Regions from separate parts of the Chromobacterium sp. genome, predicted to be linked through region 1. Evidence: riboswitches for the same ligand, from Rfam matches in the RefSeq annotation. Region 1 holds a riboswitch; the other holds the start of a gene.
What was found. A riboswitch is a leader RNA that binds a small molecule or an ion and turns the genes downstream of it on or off. The one in region 1 is predicted to bind glycine.

Region 1 (8,474 bases):
CCGGCAGCGGCAGCACCGCGCTTTGCGGCGTGCCGCTCAGGGGCAGCACGCCGCCGGCCAGCAGATCGTCCAGCTTCAGATCCTCCGGCGCCACCTCCACCCCCGCCGGCGCCGTCAAGGGCAGTTCCAGGCGGAACAAGGCGCCACCGCCCTCCGCGGCGTTCAAGCGCACTTCGCCGTGATGCAGCTCGACAAACTCCTTAACGATGGCGAGGCCAAGACCGGTGCCGCCGTGGCGGCTGTAATCGCCGTCCTCCACCTGCACGAAACGCTCGAACACCTTGTCGCGCATCTCGGCCGGCACGCCGGGGCCGGTATCCTGCACCGTGATCCACGCTTGCTGCCGCCTCGGTTCTAGCGCAATGCGGATTCGGCCGCCGTCCGGCGTGAATTTGAACGCATTGGACAGCAGGTTCAGCAGCACGCGCTGCAGCTTGATCGCGTCCGCCTGCGCCGGCAGCACCGCCGGCGCCTCTACTTGGTAAACGATGTCGCGATCGCTGGCCAGGGAGTCGAAATAAGAAGCGACATGGCGCACCAGTTCGGCCAGGTTCAGTTGCACATAGCGCAGCCGCAGCTCCCCGGCATCCAGCTTGGCCACGTCGAGCAAGTCGTTGACCTGCTGTAGCAGCAAGCGCGCCTGACGCTGGATCAGCGATAGATTGGGAGTGTCGCCCGGTTCCGCCTGCCCGGACAGAAAGCGTTCGACCTGGCCCAGGATCAGCGTCAGCGGCGTACGCAATTCGTGGCTGACATTGGCGAAAAAGCGGGTTTTCATCTGGTCCAGCTCACGCATCTGCTGATTCAGCCGGGCCAGCTCGCTATTGGACTCCTTCAGATTGGTGTTGGCTCGGGCGATCAGCGCATGCTGATTCACCATTTCAGCCTCCAGCGCCGCAGCATTGTTCTGCAGCTCTTCTCCCGCCAGCTCCGCCTGCGCTTGCAGGCCGCGCAGCCGCACAAACTCGCTGACATCCTGCACGCTGTGCATGATGCAGGCCACGCTGCCGTCGGCACGCTTCACCGGCCAGTTCGTCGGGCTCCAATAACGCTCTTCAAAACTGCCGTCCTCCCTGGGAATATCGTATTTCTGCATTGCCATGCTGTCTTCCTGCCCGGTCGCCAACACGCGTTGCAGGGAAATGCGCAGATTGCGCGAACCTTCGCCTTCCGGTTCGTCGGGGTTGACCGGGAAGATATCGAACAGATTGCGCCCAAGAATGGACTCGCGCCGGGTCAACGTCGTCTGCAGATAGACGTCGCTGGCGGCTAGCACGTTGAAATCGACGTCCAGCACCAAATACAAGCTGGGCGCCTGTTCGAACAGCATCTGAAAATCCGGGGCGGCAATCGCAGCCTGCGCATTCAACGCCAACGCAGCCTCATTTTGATCGGTTTCGCGGAGCACGGGCAGCGACGCTGCCATCATATCGCTCCATTAAATATGATAGCCGTATATCCGCTCAACTCCAGCGCTGGCTCCATACCGCAACGCGCAAAAAAACCCCGGCCATGGCCGGGGTTGCGCGTAAGGGCTGTGCTGATCAGGCGTAGCTGTCAGTCGACGGGCAGCTGCACACCAGATTACGGTCGCCATAAACGTCATCGATGCGATTGACGCTGGGCCAGAACTTGTTTTCCAGCACATAGGGCAGCGGGAACAGGCCGGTTTCACGGCTATACGGACGCTCCCAGTCGCCGGCGATATCGGCCTTGCTGTGCGGCGCATTGCACAGCGGATTATTGTCCGCCGGCCACGCGCCATTCTGCACTTGCTCGATTTCCTGACGGATGGCCGCCATCGCCGCGATGAAGCGGTCCAGTTCCGCCTTGGGCTCGGACTCGGTCGGCTCTATCATCAGCGTGCCCGGCACCGGGAAGCTCATCGTCGGCGCGTGGAAACCGTAGTCCATCAATCGCTTGGCCACGTCCACCTCGGTCACGCCGCTGGCGGCCTTGAGCGGGCGCAGATCGATGATGCATTCGTGAGCGACGCGGCCATTGGCGCCGGTGTACAGCACCGGGAAATGCTCGGACAGCCTGGTCGCCACGTAGTTGGCGGACAGCAAGGCATTCTCGGTGGCCTGCTTCATGCCTTCCGCGCCCATCATCGCGATGTACATATAGGAGATCGGCAGGATGGAAGCGGAGCCGAACGGCGCGGCCGATACCGCGGTCTGGCCCGGCTGGGCGGTGGGCACCGACGCCACCACGTGGTTGGCGATGAACGGAGCCAGGTGCGCTTTCAGACCGATCGGCCCCATGCCCGGACCGCCGCCGCCATGCGGGATGCAGAAGGTCTTGTGCAGGTTCATGTGCGACACGTCGGCGCCGATGTCGGCCGGACGGCACAGGCCCACCTGGGCGTTGAGGTTGGCGCCGTCCATATACACCTGGCCGCCGTGCTGATGGATGATCTCGCAGATTTCACGGATAGGCTGCTCGAACACGCCATGGGTGGACGGGTAGGTGATCATCAGCGCCGCCAGCTGTGCCGAATGCTGCTCGGCCTTGGCCTTCAGGTCGGCGACATCGACGTTGCCGGCCTCGTCGCAATCCACCACCACCACCTGCATATTCATCATCTGCGCGGTGGCCGGATTGGTGCCGTGGGCTGAGCGCGGAATCAGGCAGATATTGCGCTGGCTGTCGCCGCGCGACTCATGATAACGGCTGATCGCCAGCAGGCCGGCGTATTCGCCCTGGGCGCCGGAGTTGGGCTGCATCGAAATGATGTCGAAACCGGTGATCGCGCGCAGCTGCGTTTCCAGGCCGGCGATCATTTCCAGATAACCCACCGTCTGTTCGCGCGGCGCGAACGGATGCATATTGGCGAATTCCGGCCAGGTGATCGGGATCATCTCGCTGGTGGCGTTCAGCTTCATGGTGCAGCTGCCCAGCGAGATCATCGAGTGATTCATCGCCAGGTCGCGGCTTTCCAGCTTCTTCATATAGCGCAGCATCTCGTGCTCGCTATGGTGGGTGTTGAACACTGGGTGGCTCATGAAGGCGGATTCGCGCTTCAGCCCGGCCGGGATCGCATCGGCCGCGGCGGCGTCGAGCGCGGCGATATCGGCGCTCTTGCCGGTGAACAGCTCGATCAGGCGAGCCAGGTCGGCCTCGCTGGCCGCCTCGTGGAAGGCGACGCCCAGCACATTGCCGCCGGCGCGGCGCAGATTGTAGCCGGCGGCCAGCGCCGCCTGATACACGGCATCGGCCTTGGGCAGTTCAACCTGCACCGTGTCGAAGAAGCGGTCGAACACCAGCTTGCCGCCGGCGGTCTTGACCGCGTGCGCGAAGATGGCTGCCAAGCGGTGGATGCGGGCGGCGATGCGCTTGACGCCCTCCGGACCGTGGTACACCGCATACATGCCGGCGATATTGGCCAGCAGCACCTGGCTGGTGCAGATATTGGAGTTGGCCTTCTCGCGGCGGATATGCTGCTCTCGAGTCTGCAGCGCCATGCGCAGCGCGGTCTTGCCCTTGGCGTCCACCGACACGCCGATGATGCGGCCCGGCGCCGAGCGCTTCATCTCGTCCTTGAACGCGAAGTAGGCGGCGTGCGGGCCGCCGAAGCCCATGGGCACGCCAAAACGCTGGGTATTGCCGATGGCCACGTCCGCCCCCATCTCGCCCGGCGATTTCAACGCCACCAGCGCCATGATGTCGGCTGCCACCACCGCCACCGCGCCCTTGGCCTTGACCGCGGCGATATGCGGGGTCAGATCGATAAGATCGCCGGCTTCGCCCGGATATTGGAACAGCGCGCCGAAGTATTCACCGTTGCCGGCCTCCTCCGGATGGCCCAGCACCAGCTCGAAACCGAAGTACTTGGCGCGAGTCCGCATCACATCCAGGGTTTGCGGCAGCACCCGGCTGTCGACGAAGAACTGGCCGGACTTGGCCTTGGACACGCGGCGCGCCATCGCCATCGCCTCGGCGGCGGCAGTGGCCTCGTCCAGCAAGGAGGCGTTGGCCAGCTCCAGGCCGGTCAGGTCTATCACCATTTGCTGGAAGTTCAGCAGCGCTTCCAGGCGCCCCTGGGCGATCTCGGCCTGGTACGGGGTGTAAGCGGTGTACCAGCCCGGGTTTTCCAGCAGATTGCGCAGGATCACCGTCGGGGTCAGCACCGGGTAATAGCCCTGGCCGATGAAGGATTTGTTGACCACGTTCTTGGCGGCGACGGCCTTCAACGCGGCCAGCGCCTCGGCTTCCGGCATCGGATCCGGCAGTTCCAGCTTGCGGTTCAGACGAATGTCGGCCGGCAGCGTCTGCGCCACCAGTTCGTCGATGGACGCGACGCCGACCACGGCCATCATCTCGCTGCGTTCGGCGTCGGACGGACCGATGTGGCGGGCGATGAATTCCTTGCGATTGAAAAGTTCGGAGAGCGACATAAATCAAGCCTTTTGTCTTGGCCGCGCGCACCGCGCCTGAATGGCGCGGCGGCAACGGGACGCAAGCGGTGAAACCATGAAAAAACCCCGCGTCGCGCGGCGACTGCGGGGCTTGCTGCGGCTATCAGGCGCCGATTTCCTTGGAGTAGGCCGCTGCATCCATCAGCGCGTCCAGATCCGCCGGATTGGCCGGCTTGATCTTGAAGAACCAGCCGGCGCCGTAAGGCTCGCTATTGGCCAGTTCCGGTTCGGCTTCCAGCTCTTCGTTGATGGCCAGCACCTCGCCGGCAACCGGACAGTAGATATCGGAAGCGGCCTTCACCGATTCCACCACGCCGGCCTGCTCTTCCTTGGCGAGCTTGGCGCCCACTTTCGGCAGTTCGACGAAAACGATGTCGCCCAGCAGTTCTTGCGCGTGCTCGGTAATGCCCACGGTCACGGAGCCGTCGGCTTCCAGACGCAGCCATTCGTGGCTTTCAACATATTTGAGTTCGGCGGGGATATTGCTCATGAGTGTCTCCAATCAAATCCGTGTCAACGATATTCGTCGGCCGCTGCGCGGCCAGCCCGGCCTGTCGGCTCAGGCGAAAACTTTCTTGCCATTGCGCACGAACGGCATTTTGACGACGCGCACCTCGGTCAGCGTGCCGCGCAGGTCCACCAGCGCCTTGTCGCCGATGCCGGCCGGCACCCGCGCGATGGCGATCGAATGCTTGAGGGTGGGCGAGAAAGTGCCGCTGGTGATCACGCCTTCACCGACGCCTTCCACCACCACTTTCAGGCCTTCGCGCAACACGCCGCGCCCCTCCAGCACCAGGCCGACCTGCTTGCTCTGCACGCCGGCCGCCTTCTGCGCTTCCAGCGCCTTGCGGCCGATGAAGTCGCGCTCGGCCGGCTCCCAGGCGATGGTCCAAGCCATGCCGGCTTCCAGCGGAGAAACGGTTTCATCCATATCGTGGCCGTAGAGATTCATGCCGGCCTCCAGGCGCAGGGTGTCGCGCGCGCCCAGGCCTATCGGCGCCACGCCGGCGGCTTGCAGTTGCTGGAAGAAGGCCGCGGCTTCGTCACCTGGCAGCATCACTTCCAGGCCGTCTTCGCCGGTGTAGCCGGTGCGGGCATAGAACCAGTCGCCGACGGGCTGACCCTGGAACGGTTTCAAAGCTTGGATGACGGCGGCCAGCTCGGGCTTGACCGCGCAGACCTTGGCGATCGCCTGCGGGCCTTGCACCGCCAGGATGGCCAGGTCGCGACGCGGCTTGATCTCTACATTGAAGTCGCCCTTGTGGCGCGCCATCCAGGCCAGATCCTTGTCGGTGGTACCGGCGTTGATCACCATGCGGTAACCATAGGAGGTCAGGTAGACGATCAGGTCGTCGACCACGGTGCCTTCGGGAGTGAGCATGCCGGAATACAGAGCCTTGCCCTCGAAGCCGAGCTTGGCCACATCGTTGGCGATCAAGCGCTGCAGCCAGGCCTTGGCGTCCGGGCCGCTGATGTCCAGCACCGTCATGTGGGACACGTCGAACATGCCGGCGTCGCTGCGCACGATCTCGTGCTCTTTGAGCTGGGAGCCGTAGTGAATGGGCATTTCCCAGCCGGCGAAGTCGACGATCTTGGCGCCAGCGGCGACATGGGCATCAAATAGGGGGGTGCGTTTCAGGGCCGTCATCGGTGCATCCTTAGCAAAAGCGTGTAGTGTTGCTCTATTCCCTACACCCCTCTGTCCCTGCACCTGAGATTTTCCGGCCTTGCGGCCGTTAGCCCCTTCGGTGGGCATCCGTTGGATGCCGCTCTCCAGATTCGGCAAGCTGGCTGCGGCCAGCTCGATGATGCAGTCCTTTTGCCTGAGCGATTGCGGGTGCGCTTGCGCCTTCGGCGGTGGCGCGGCGGCCACTCTCTCCTGCATGACGTGCCAGATTATGGTTGCTGTGCCAGGGCTTGGCAAGCCGTGTTTATCTTCAGCTTAAACAAGGACTTGAAATGTTCTTAATCGCAAAACACTGAACATCAATAGCTTCGTTTAATACCGATTTCGAACATATTATTTTCATTATTGATCACAAAATCGACAGCGCCACCATGAAACTCACGCAGGACGTAAGATGACATCCATCTTATCGAACCAACACCGCTACCCGGAATGGAAAGGAAACCACGATGCGAAAACTGATCAACGACCCACGTCAGGTGGCGCGGGAAATGCTGGAAGGCCTGGCCGACACTCTGCCCGGCCTGGCGCTGCTGGAGGAAGAAAACGTGCTGCTGCGGGCGGACTTCCCGATCGGCGGCCTGCGCGACAAGGTGGCGCTCATTTCCGGCGGCGGCAGCGGCCATGAGCCGGCTCACGCCGGCTATATCGGCCACGGCATGCTGGACGCCGCCGCGGTGGGCGATGTGTTCACCTCGCCCAGCGTCGACACCGTGCTGGCGGCGATCCGCGCCGTCGCCGGCCCCAAGGGCGTGCTGCTGATCATCAAGAACTACACCGGCGATCGGCTCAACTTCGGCCTGGCGGCGGAGCTGGCCCGCGCCGAGGGCATCGCGGTGGACAGCGTGGTGGTGGCCGATGACGTGGCGCTGCGCGACACGGTGGAACCGGCGCGCCGACGCGGCATCGCCGGCACGGTGCTGGTGCACAAGATCGCCGGCGCGGCGGCGGCGGCCGGCGCCGATCTGGCCGAGGTCGCCGCCGCCGCGCGGCAGGCGGCGGAACAGGTGGCCACCATGGGCGTGGGCCTGGGCGCCTGCACCGTGCCGGCCACCGGCCGCCCCGGCTTTCAACTGGACAGCGGAGAGGCGGAACTGGGCCTGGGCATACACGGCGAGGCCGGCGTGCGGCGCGTGGCGACGCCATCGGCCGCCGATTTGTGCGCAACCTTGCTGGACGCCATCCTGCAAGACCGCGGCTGGCTCCCGGGACAGCGGGTGGCGCTGCTGGTCAACGGCCTGGGCGGCACGCCGCCGATGGAGCTCGCCATCGTCGCCCGCGCGGCGCTGGCTCATCTGCGTCTGCGCGGCCTCCTGGTGGAGCGCGCTTGGAGCGGCAACTTCATGACCGCGCTGGAAATGCCTGGCTGCTCGCTATCGCTGCTGGCGCTGGATGATCAGCGTTTGAGCTGGCTGGACCAAGCCACCCTGGCGCCGGCCTGGCCCGGCGCCGGCCGCATCCCTGCGCAACGCCAGCTGCGCGCGACGGCAGCCAGCGCCGCCGAAGCACCGCCGCAAGGGCCAGCCCTGCCCGGCTTGCGCCGCGCCGCCTTGGCCGCCGCCGCCGCGCTGGATGCCGCCGAACCCCTGCTCACCGAACTGGATGCGGCCTGCGGCGATGGCGACCTGGGCATCAGCATGCAACGCGGCGCCGCGTCGATCCGCGCCTTGCCCGACGCGGCCTGGAGCGCGCCCGACATCGCCTTGCGCGCGGTGGGCCAGGCCTTGCGCCAGGCGATAGCCGGTAGTTCCGGTCCGTTCTACTCCACGGCCTTGCTGCGCGCGGCGCGACGACTGGAAACGGTGCCGGCGCCCGGAGCACGCGACTGGGCCGCGGCCTTCAAGGACGGCGTTGCCGCCATCGCGGAACTGGGCGGCGCGCAAGTGGGCGACCGCACCATGCTGGACGCCTTGTCGCCAGCCGCCGATGCGTTCAGCACCGCTCTGGAGGCCGGCCATCCCCCCGCCGAGGCCTGGCGCGCGGCGCTGGAGGCGGCTGAGCATGGCTGCGCCGCCACCGCCGCGATGCGGCCGCGCCTGGGCCGCGCCAGTTACCTGGGCGAGCGGACGCTGGGCGTGCCCGATGCCGGCGCCAGCGCCGCGCTGGTCTGGCTGAAAGTCTTGGCCGGCTAAGAAGCCGGTTCAAAGTCTCGCGAGCAAGAGCGAGACAAGGCGAAAACGAGCGACAAAGCGGAACGTACAAACGGTAATGAGTGTTTTCAACGCCGTATCGCCGACGCGCAGCAGATCCTAAGTCCGATGCGGACCGCCGCGCTCTCCTGGGCGCGGCGGCCCGCGTCAATCAAGCGTGCTTGAGCAGCGCCGCCGCTTCCGCTTCCATCGACGGATAGATCCAGTCCCTGCCCACCG
Region 2 (8,474 bases), on a different contig from region 1:
AGGTGTGGCAGCGGCGCGGCGGTCAGGGTGGCGCGCGGCAGGAGGTAGAGCGCGCCCATGCAGTAGAGGGCGATGGTGATGAAGATCACGCTGAGGCCCAACATCATCGCCAGCGGGATATCGCGTTGCGGGCGGCGGCTTTCCTCCACCAGCGGGCAGGTGAATTCCGCGCCGACAAAGCCCCAGATCGCCAGCGCTCCCAGCGTCAGCACGCCGGCACCCAGCGGGTTCCAGTCGCTATTGGCGGCCTGGGCCAGCGCCGGCGGGCCGCCGCCGCTCAGCGCGGTGCTGCCCAGCGCCAGCAGCGCGACGATCATCACCAGGGCCAGCGCCGATTGCAGGCGGGCGAACACATCAATGCCCAGCAGATTGAGCAGGGTGAAGATCAGCAGCACGCCGTAGGCGACGCCGTTGAGGGGAAAGACGCCGGGATAGACCTGGTTGACGATGCGGTCGAGCAGCAGGAGCTCGGCCGACAGCGCGAACATCGCCACCACCACATAGCCGGAAAAGGTGGCCAGGATGGCGGGGAACTGGCCCAGGGCCACCTCGGTGTAGCTGCTGAGGCTGCCGGCGCGGGGAATCATCAGCGCCAGCTCGGAGAAGGATACGGCGTAGCAGAGCGCCAGCAGGAACGCCAGGCTCAGCGGGATCAGAAAGCCGATGCCGGCCATGCCGGCGCCTTGCAGCATCAGCACCATCACGCCTTGGGATACGACGAGGCCGATGGCGACGGCGAGCAGCGGGGCGAGGCCCAGGCTGGCGCGAAAAGGGGCGGGGGCCGGCGGTGGAGCAAGGTGGGCTTGCGGTGTGCGCATGGTGTGTCTCCTACTATCTTATTGTGCCGACTGCGGGACGGCGCTTATTCGTCTTGCCATTGCACCCAGGTGGTTTTGAGGTGGGTGTAGTGGTCGATGGCGTGCAGTGACAGGTCGCGGCCAAAGCCGGACTGTTTGCAGCCGCCAAACGGCAGGCCGGGGTCCAGCGCGTCCACGGTGTTGACCGAGACGGTGCCGGCGCGTAGCCGGCGCGCCACGCGGTGGGCGCGCGACAGGTCCCGGGTCCACACCGAGGCGGCCAAGCCGTAGGGGCTGTCGTTGGCGATGGCCACGGCCTCGGCTTCGCTGTCGAAGGGCATCACCGCCAACACCGGGCCGAAGACTTCCTCGCGCGCCAGCGCCATGTCCGGGCGGACATCGGTGAAGATGGTGGGGCGGATGTAGCAGTCGCCGCCGTCCAGGCTGAAGCGCTCGCCGCCGCACAGCAGGCGGGCGCCTTGGCGGCGGGCTTGGTCGATGTGGGCCATGATGCGCTCCGCCTGGCGGGCGTCGACGATGCAGCCGCTGCGGGTGGCCGGGTCCAGCGGGTTGCCCGGTTGCAGCGCGGCCGCCTCGCGCAGCAGGCGTTCCAGGAAGACGTCTTGAATGGAGCGTTGCAGCAAGAGCCGCGAGTTGGCCGAGCACACCTGGCCCTGATTGAAGAAAACGCCGAAGGCGGCGCGCCGGGCGGCGGCGTCCAGGTCGCAGTCGTCGAACACCAGATTGGGGCTTTTGCCGCCGCACTCCAGCGCCACTCTTTTCATATTGGAGTCCGCCGCGTAGCGCAGAAAGGCTTTGCCCACTTCGCTGGAGCCGGTGAAGCTCAGGCAATCCACGTCCGGGTGCAGGCCCAGCGGCCGCCCCACCTCGTCGCCATAGCCCGGCAAGACGTTGAGCACGCCGTCCGGCAGGCCGGCCTCCTGGGCCAGTTGGGCCAGGCGCAAGGCCGACAGCGGGGATTGCTCGGCCGGCTTCAGGATCACGCTATTGCCGGCCATCAGCGCCGGCGCCAGCTTCCACGCGGCCATGTCCAGCGGGAAATTCCACGGGATCACCGCCGCCGCCACGCCCAGCGGTTCCCGGGTGATCAGGGCCAGCGCGTCGTCGGCGCCGGGGGCAGCCTCGCCGTACAGCTTGTCGGCGGCTTCGGCGTACCAGTCGAACACGCCGGCGGCGCCCGGCACATCGATATGGAGCGCATCGGCAATGGGCTTGCCGATGTCCAGGCAGTCCAGCTGCGCCAGTTCGTCGCCATGCCGGCGGATCAGCACCGCCAGTTTTTGCAGCACGGTCTTGCGCTGGCGCGGGTGACAGCGCGACCAGACGCCGGATTCGAAGCTGGCGCGGGCGGCCCGCGCCGCCCGTTCGACATCGGCCTCGCCGCAGCGGGCGATCTCGGCCAGGGGCCGGCCATGGATGGGGCTGATGTCGGTGAAGGTGCGCTGGTCGGCGGCGGGCACGAAGCGGCCGTTGATGAAGGCGAGGCAAGGCGGGCGCAAATCGGCGGCGCAGCCTTGCCAGTAGGACAGATCCTGCGTGGGCATGGCGATCACTCCTGTTCAGGCTGCGCGACGGGGTGGGGGAAGCGCTCACATCACGGCTGGTCTTGTCGCGCAGGCTGGAGCCATACTAGTCAGTCCCCTTGGCGGCGGACATCACGCGAAAGCGTTAGAGCGGAAGGCGGGACTAACCTGATCGGGGTAGCTGGCATGCAGCTGAATGTGGCGGATCTGGTGTTTCACCAGCAATTGGGGCGTTTGTTGGATGGCGTCGACAACGCGGCCTTTTGGCAAGGGTTGGCAGCGTTTCTACGGGAACGCCTGAGTTTCGATACCTGGGTGGCGGTGCTGTTTCGCCAGGAGGCGCCGCCGTGGGTGCTGGCCGATCACGCGGCCAATTACGCCGCCGACGATTTGTTCGCCGACTACCGGCGCGGCCTGTATCTGCTGGACCCGTTTTACGGTTTTGCGCTGAAGCGCCCGGCCGCCGGCGTGTACCGGCTGGACGAGGTGGCGCCGGACCGTTTCCGGGAGACGGAGTACTTCCGCCGTTACTTTTCGCGCAATGTGGTGGCGGATGAAATCCAGTTTCTGCAAGTGTTGCCGGAGGGCGTGCTGTCTCTGTCGCTGGGCAGCAAACGCCGCTTCAGCGAGCAGGAACTGGGCGTTTGCAATCTGTTCGCCCCCTGGCTATTGCCCTTGTCGCGGCTGGCCGCGCGTATGGACGAAGGGCTGCGCCAGCCGGCGGCTAACGCGGGCAGGCAGAGCCGCCGGCAGCTGGAGGAGGCGCTGCGTGCGCAGGGCTCCTCGCCGTTGACCAAGCGGGAGGTGGAGGTGGCGCTGCTGATACTCGGCGGCCACTCCACCAAGGGCGTGGCGCGAGAGTTGGCTATTTCGCTGGAAACCGCCAAGGTACACCGCCGCCATCTGTACGCCAAGCTGGGCGTGTCCAGTCAGGCGGCCTTGTTCCTGCTGCTGGCGGGGATTCAAGCCTGATGCCGACAGCGGTAAACAGATGCGCTTAGTTAGTGCAGATCGTGCCGGTACATGAAGACTGGCAGCCGCCATTCGCGCCAGATGGCGGCCAGGCGGATGGTGAGGCCGACGGCGAAGCTGGCCAGCACGTTGAGATCATGCGGCACGCCCAGTTTGATCAGGCCCAGGTAGAGCAGGGCCACGGCGAAGGAGACGCTGGCATACAGTTCCTGGCGGAACACTACCGGCACGCGGTTGCACAGCACGTCGCGCAGGATGCCGCCGGCAATGCCGGTGATCATGCCGGCCATCACCACCACCACCGGGTGGTAGCCCATGGATTGGGCCACGCCGCAGCCTATGATGGTGAAGGCGATCAGGCCCAGCGCGTCCAGCACCAGGAACACGCGGCTCAGGCGTTTCATATAGCGGGCCACCAGCACGGCGGCCAGGCCGCCGGCAATCACCAGGCCGACGTATTCCGGGTGCTGGGTCCAGCCTATCGGGTAGCGGCCCAGCACGATGTCGCGCACGGTGCCGCCGCCCAGGGCGGTGAGGAAGGCGATGACGGTAACGCCGAAGATGTCCATATTGCGGCGGCCGGCCGCGAGCGCGCCAGTCATCGCTTCCGCGGTGATGGCGATCAGGTAGATCAGGGTAAGCATGTAGTCGCAGTGGTCAAACAGGCTGGCGCCGAGATGCGCGGCGAAGCCGGGTGGGAAAAGGGGTTGGCAATGGGCGGGCCATGCCAGGTGGCGCACAGCCTGGGCAAGAGTTTCGAACACGGGTTTTCCTTGAGAGCTGGTGCACGATCTGCTGCGCTGCGACGATACGGCGTTGAAAACATCTTCGAAATGCTCATGTACCACTTGTACATTCCGCTTTCTCAGCTGTTTTCGCCTTGTCTCGTCCTTGCTCGCGAGATCGTGAGCACGTTCTGAGCACGGCCGACGGGCCGCGCATGGGCGCGACGCTGCCGGCATTGCCTCTCCCCTTGTCCTTTTACCTGAGAGTTAGATGACGGGCACGGCCTGTGTGCGGGCCTTGCCGGATGTCACTTGCCCCTTCGGTGGGCGGCTAAGGGCCGGTCACGTAATCTGGCGAGCAGGCAGCGAAGCCAAGCGGTTTTGACGCGCTGTCGCTGAAGCGTAGCAGATGATGAACGGGCGCTTAGGGCCTCTCTCCAATCGGCTGATATCCATGGGCTGCGGTACTGTTGCCTGAGCGATTATGGGAGTTTGCGTCTTCGGCGGGGGCGTTAGCCCCTCTCTCCCGCAGCAGATAAGGATATTAGCGTTTGCTGTATTGTTCAGTCAACGACTGTACCGATGGGCGGCAGCAAAAATGTTGCAGTGCGCCATCGGGATGAAAAATGCCCGGACGGCGTTAACCGTCCGGGCATTTGGACGCTTGGCGGTGCTCAGTTGCCCGGTGTTTTGGGTTTGCTGGCGCCGTTGCCGGCGGCGGGTTTGCGTGTGGCCGGGGTTTTGGCGGCGGGCGCTTTGGCGGTTTTGACCGTGGCGGGCTTGCCAGCCGCGGCTTTGCTGACCGCGGGCTTGGCCGCCGGAGCGGGTTTGGCGGCGGTGTCGGTCTTGGCCGTGGGTTTGGCTGGCGCTTTGACGGCTGCCTTGCGTGGCGCGGCGGCTTTCTTGGCGGGCGCGCTGGCCTTGGCAGTGGGGGCCGGAGCGGCCACGGCTGTTGCCACAGGGGGCTCGGCGGGCGGCAGGATGGCCGGCGCCGGGGCGTGGACGTCCAGTTGCAGCATGTGGGCCACTTGGTCCAGCCGTTGTTGTTGTTCCGGGACGATGTCGCCGCTGAGCGCCAGCAGTTCGCGCGCCAGTTGCCAGGCCTGACGGCGCAGGTGTTCTTGCGGCAGCAGCTTGGGCAGGCCGGCCAGCGCGCGGGCTTCGTCCAGCCGCACCAGGAAGACTTGCTTGCGGGCGATGTCTTTCAGCTGCATCAGGGTCATCGGGTATTCATGGCGGATGTCGCGCATGATGCGGCGGATGGCGTTGAACGGGCGCTCGTCTATGATGCCGCGGCCAATCGCCACGTAGATGAGCAGGCGCACGAAGCCATCGGCCAGGGTGCCGCTTTCGTAGGCGGGGTCCAGTACTTGGCGCTTGAGCTGCAGGCGTTCCTGCTTGTCCCAGCTGTCACAGCGGGCGGCGCGGGTTTCGCGCGCGGGCTGGACGCCCACGACGGAGGCGAGCCACGGCGATTCGTACACGGCCTTGAAGCAGTGTTCGGTGGCGGCGTCGCGCAGGTCGCGGTAGTGGTTGAGGCCTTGCTCCATCCAGCCGGACCATTGCTCCTGCAACTGCCACAGCGGGTTGTCCGCGCTCACCGGCTGGCGGTGGGCGCGCACGTATTCGGCAGCGGGCTTGAGCCAGCTTAGCCAGGGGTTGAGCGGGGAGATCAGCGTGCGTTCCAGCCGCGCTGGGTTGAGCTGGCGCAGCAATTGGGCGCTGGCTTCGTTGCTGAGGGTTTGCAGCGCGGGGGAGACGAAGCGGTCGTACACGCCTTGGTTGATTTCGGAGACGCGGCGCACCACTTCGAAGGCGCGCTCGTCTTCGCGGCCGTCGTCCAGCGCGAGGATGTCGGCCACTTCGCGCGCTTCGAAACGGATGATGTAGCGGCCCTGGATGTATTCCTGGCCGGGGGTGTTGGGCGCCACGTCCTCAATGACGGCTTCGTAGAGGCCGGGGGCCAGCACGTCGATCAGGTCCAGCGCGCTGGCGAATTCGCTGTGTTCGCGGTTGGCGATGCCGGCGGAGACGAAGATGCCCAGGTGGCCCACTTTGTTGTGCAGGCAGTAGATGATGGTTTGTTCGTTGTCGCGGATGTCGTCGGCGCTGGCGTACAGGTCCGGTATCCAGTTCAGCGCTTGTTGCGGCGGGGTGATGTTGTCGCCCCAGGAGGCGAACACGATGATGGGGGAGCGGATGTTGCGCATGTCCACGCGGTGCTGGTCGCTGCTGACGATCTTGCCTTCCACCAGGTGGTTGCCCACGAAGAGCTGCTGGGAGATCCATTCCATCTCCTGCTTGTTCAGCAGGTAGTGGCCGCCCCACCAGCGTTCGAAGCCCAGGTAGCGTTCGCGTTCGGTGTCCACCTTGGCGTACAGATTGTAGGGCTTCTTCCACAGGGTGTTGGCCGGGTCCAGTTTTTCGAAGTTGTTGACCAGGTGGGCGCCGTCGAATTTGCCGTTGCCCAGATCGCCGGCCAGCGAGGCGGTCCAGGTGCCGCCCAGCATGCCGCCGGAGTAGCGCATCGGGTTTTTGCCGGCCACGCCGGCCCAGTAGGACAGTGGGGTGCCGGCCAGCAGGATGGGGCCGAACAGTTCCGGCGCGGCGGAGGCGAGCATGGCCAGCGCCCAGCCGCCCTGGCAGTTGCCGATGACGAAGGGCTTGCCGTCGCTGTCCGGGTGCAGTTCGTTGACCTTGCTGAGGAAGACGTATTCGGCGCGGCTGACGCTTTCTATGGTCTGGCTGGGCACCGGTTGCGGGAAGAACATGATGAAGTAGCAGGGGTGGCCCTGCTGCAGCGCGATGCCGATTTCGCTGTCCATCTTGAAGCCGCCGATGCCGGGGCCGTGGCCGGCGCGCGGGTCTATCACCACGAAGGGGCGCAGCGCCGGGTTGGTGGTTGGACAGCCGGCCGGCGGCAGGATGGCGGTGAGCGCGTAGTTGGCCGGGTCCGGCAGGGTGCGGCCGTCCAGGATGATTTTGTAGTCGAACACCAGTACCGGCGGTTTGCCGCTTTGCACGTGCCGCAGGTAGTCGGCGCCGCGGTCATGCTGCACGTCCCAGTAGAGGATGGAACGCTCCCAGGCGTCGCGCCAGTAGCTGGCGACGGGGTTGGAGGAGAGGAGTTTTGACCAGACAGCTGTTTGCGACCACATACGGCACCTCTTTGCTTGGTATGACGGATAGCTGCCTACTCTACCTGGCTTTTGTTGCATTGCAATAGCTAGTGGTCGGAGCTCGGCGCGCGGAGGCGTCTAGCGTCGGTTGTTTGCAACAGGCCTGGCTGTTGGTTGAGGCCAGCCGCTCAGCTTGTGAGCAGGTAGACCGGGTGGTCCGGCGGGATCAGCTCGGTGGTGAGGAAGTCGATGAAGGCGCGCACCGCCGGCAGCAGGCCGCGGCGGGTGGGAAAGGCGGCGTGCAGAATGCCCCAGGGGATGTCGTAGTCCGGCAGCAGCCGCACCAGTTGGCCGGATTGCAGCGCTTCGTGGCAGACCAGCACCGGCAGCGCGGCCACGCCCAGGCCGGCGATGGCGGCGTCGCGCAGCACGACGAGGTCATCGGTCATCAGCCGGGGGCTGTCTATTTGTATGGTGTAGGCATGGCCGGCCTGGTCCAGCAGCGCCCATTGGCCACGGCCGTCCGGGCGGCTCATGGTCAGCGCCGGCCAGCCGGCCATGTCGGCTGGGCTCTTGGGCGCCGGGCGTTCGGCCAGCAGCGCCGGGCTGGCCACCAGCGAGGTCTGGGTGGTGGCCAGCCGCCGCACCACCAGGTTGGCGCTGTCTTCTATCACGTTGCGCACGCGGATGGCGACGTCCACGCCTTCTTCTATCAGGTCCACGCGGCGGTTGCTGGAGTCCAGCTGCACGCGCAGCAGCGGATGACGGGCCATGAAGCGGGGCAGCGCCGGCGCCAGCAGGGTCTTGGACAGCAGTTCCGGGCAGCTGACCTTGATCAGTCCGCGCGGCTCGGCGCTGCTGCGGGCGATGGCTTCATCGGCGGCTTCGGCCTCCTCCAGCATGGCCTGGCAATGCTGGTAGTACTGTTGGCCGATTTCGGTCAAGGACAGCCGGCGGGTGGTTCTTTGCAGCAGGCGCACGCCCAGCCGCTGTTCCAGCTCCGCCACGCGGCGGGACAGCCGGGATTTGGGGATGCCCAGCACCCGGCCGGCGGCCATGAAGCCGCCATGTTCAACCACTTTGGCGAAATACAGCAGATCGTTCAGGTCCTGCATGATTGTCTCACTGATGGAACAATGTTTCCGATTTTCACAGTCTAGTGCGGATTGGTTCGGAAAACTATCATGCAATCACTTTCCCCACCAAGACACGAAGGACCCGATCATGAAACTGTTGCATCTCGATTCCAGCATCCTTGCCGCTAATTCGGTTTCCCGCCAACTGAGCGCCGTTGTCGCCGACACCCTGCGTCAGCGC

Region 2: it holds a riboswitch for glycine, as region 1 does, so the genes downstream of both, ACE3QM_RS20020 (trimeric intracellular cation channel family protein) here and gcvT (glycine cleavage system aminomethyltransferase GcvT) in region 1, are expected to answer to the same signal.

What each region holds. Positions count from the first base shown of each region.
Region 1 covers NZ_JAYSGF010000014.1:25,505-33,978, reverse strand. The annotation lists gene ACE3QM_RS09715 (EAL domain-containing protein) at 1-1,330, opposite strand, end outside; gene gcvP (aminomethyl-transferring glycine dehydrogenase) at 1,545-4,397, opposite strand; gene gcvH (glycine cleavage system protein GcvH) at 4,522-4,908, opposite strand; gene gcvT (glycine cleavage system aminomethyltransferase GcvT) at 4,978-6,066, opposite strand; glycine riboswitch at 6,108-6,205, opposite strand; glycine riboswitch at 6,220-6,310, opposite strand; gene ACE3QM_RS09695 (dihydroxyacetone kinase family protein) at 6,555-8,237, shown strand; gene ACE3QM_RS09690 (M15 family metallopeptidase) at 8,407-8,474, opposite strand, start outside.
Region 2 covers NZ_JAYSGF010000049.1:1,171-9,644, forward strand. The annotation lists gene ACE3QM_RS20005 (APC family permease) at 1-818, opposite strand, end outside; gene ACE3QM_RS20010 (aldehyde dehydrogenase) at 863-2,362, opposite strand; gene ACE3QM_RS20015 (LuxR C-terminal-related transcriptional regulator) at 2,528-3,313, shown strand; gene ACE3QM_RS20020 (trimeric intracellular cation channel family protein) at 3,343-4,077, opposite strand; glycine riboswitch at 4,277-4,489, opposite strand; glycine riboswitch at 4,491-4,577, opposite strand; gene ACE3QM_RS20025 (DUF3141 domain-containing protein) at 4,713-7,196, opposite strand; gene ACE3QM_RS20030 (LysR substrate-binding domain-containing protein) at 7,346-8,272, opposite strand; gene ACE3QM_RS20035 (FMN-dependent NADH-azoreductase) at 8,382-8,474, shown strand, end outside.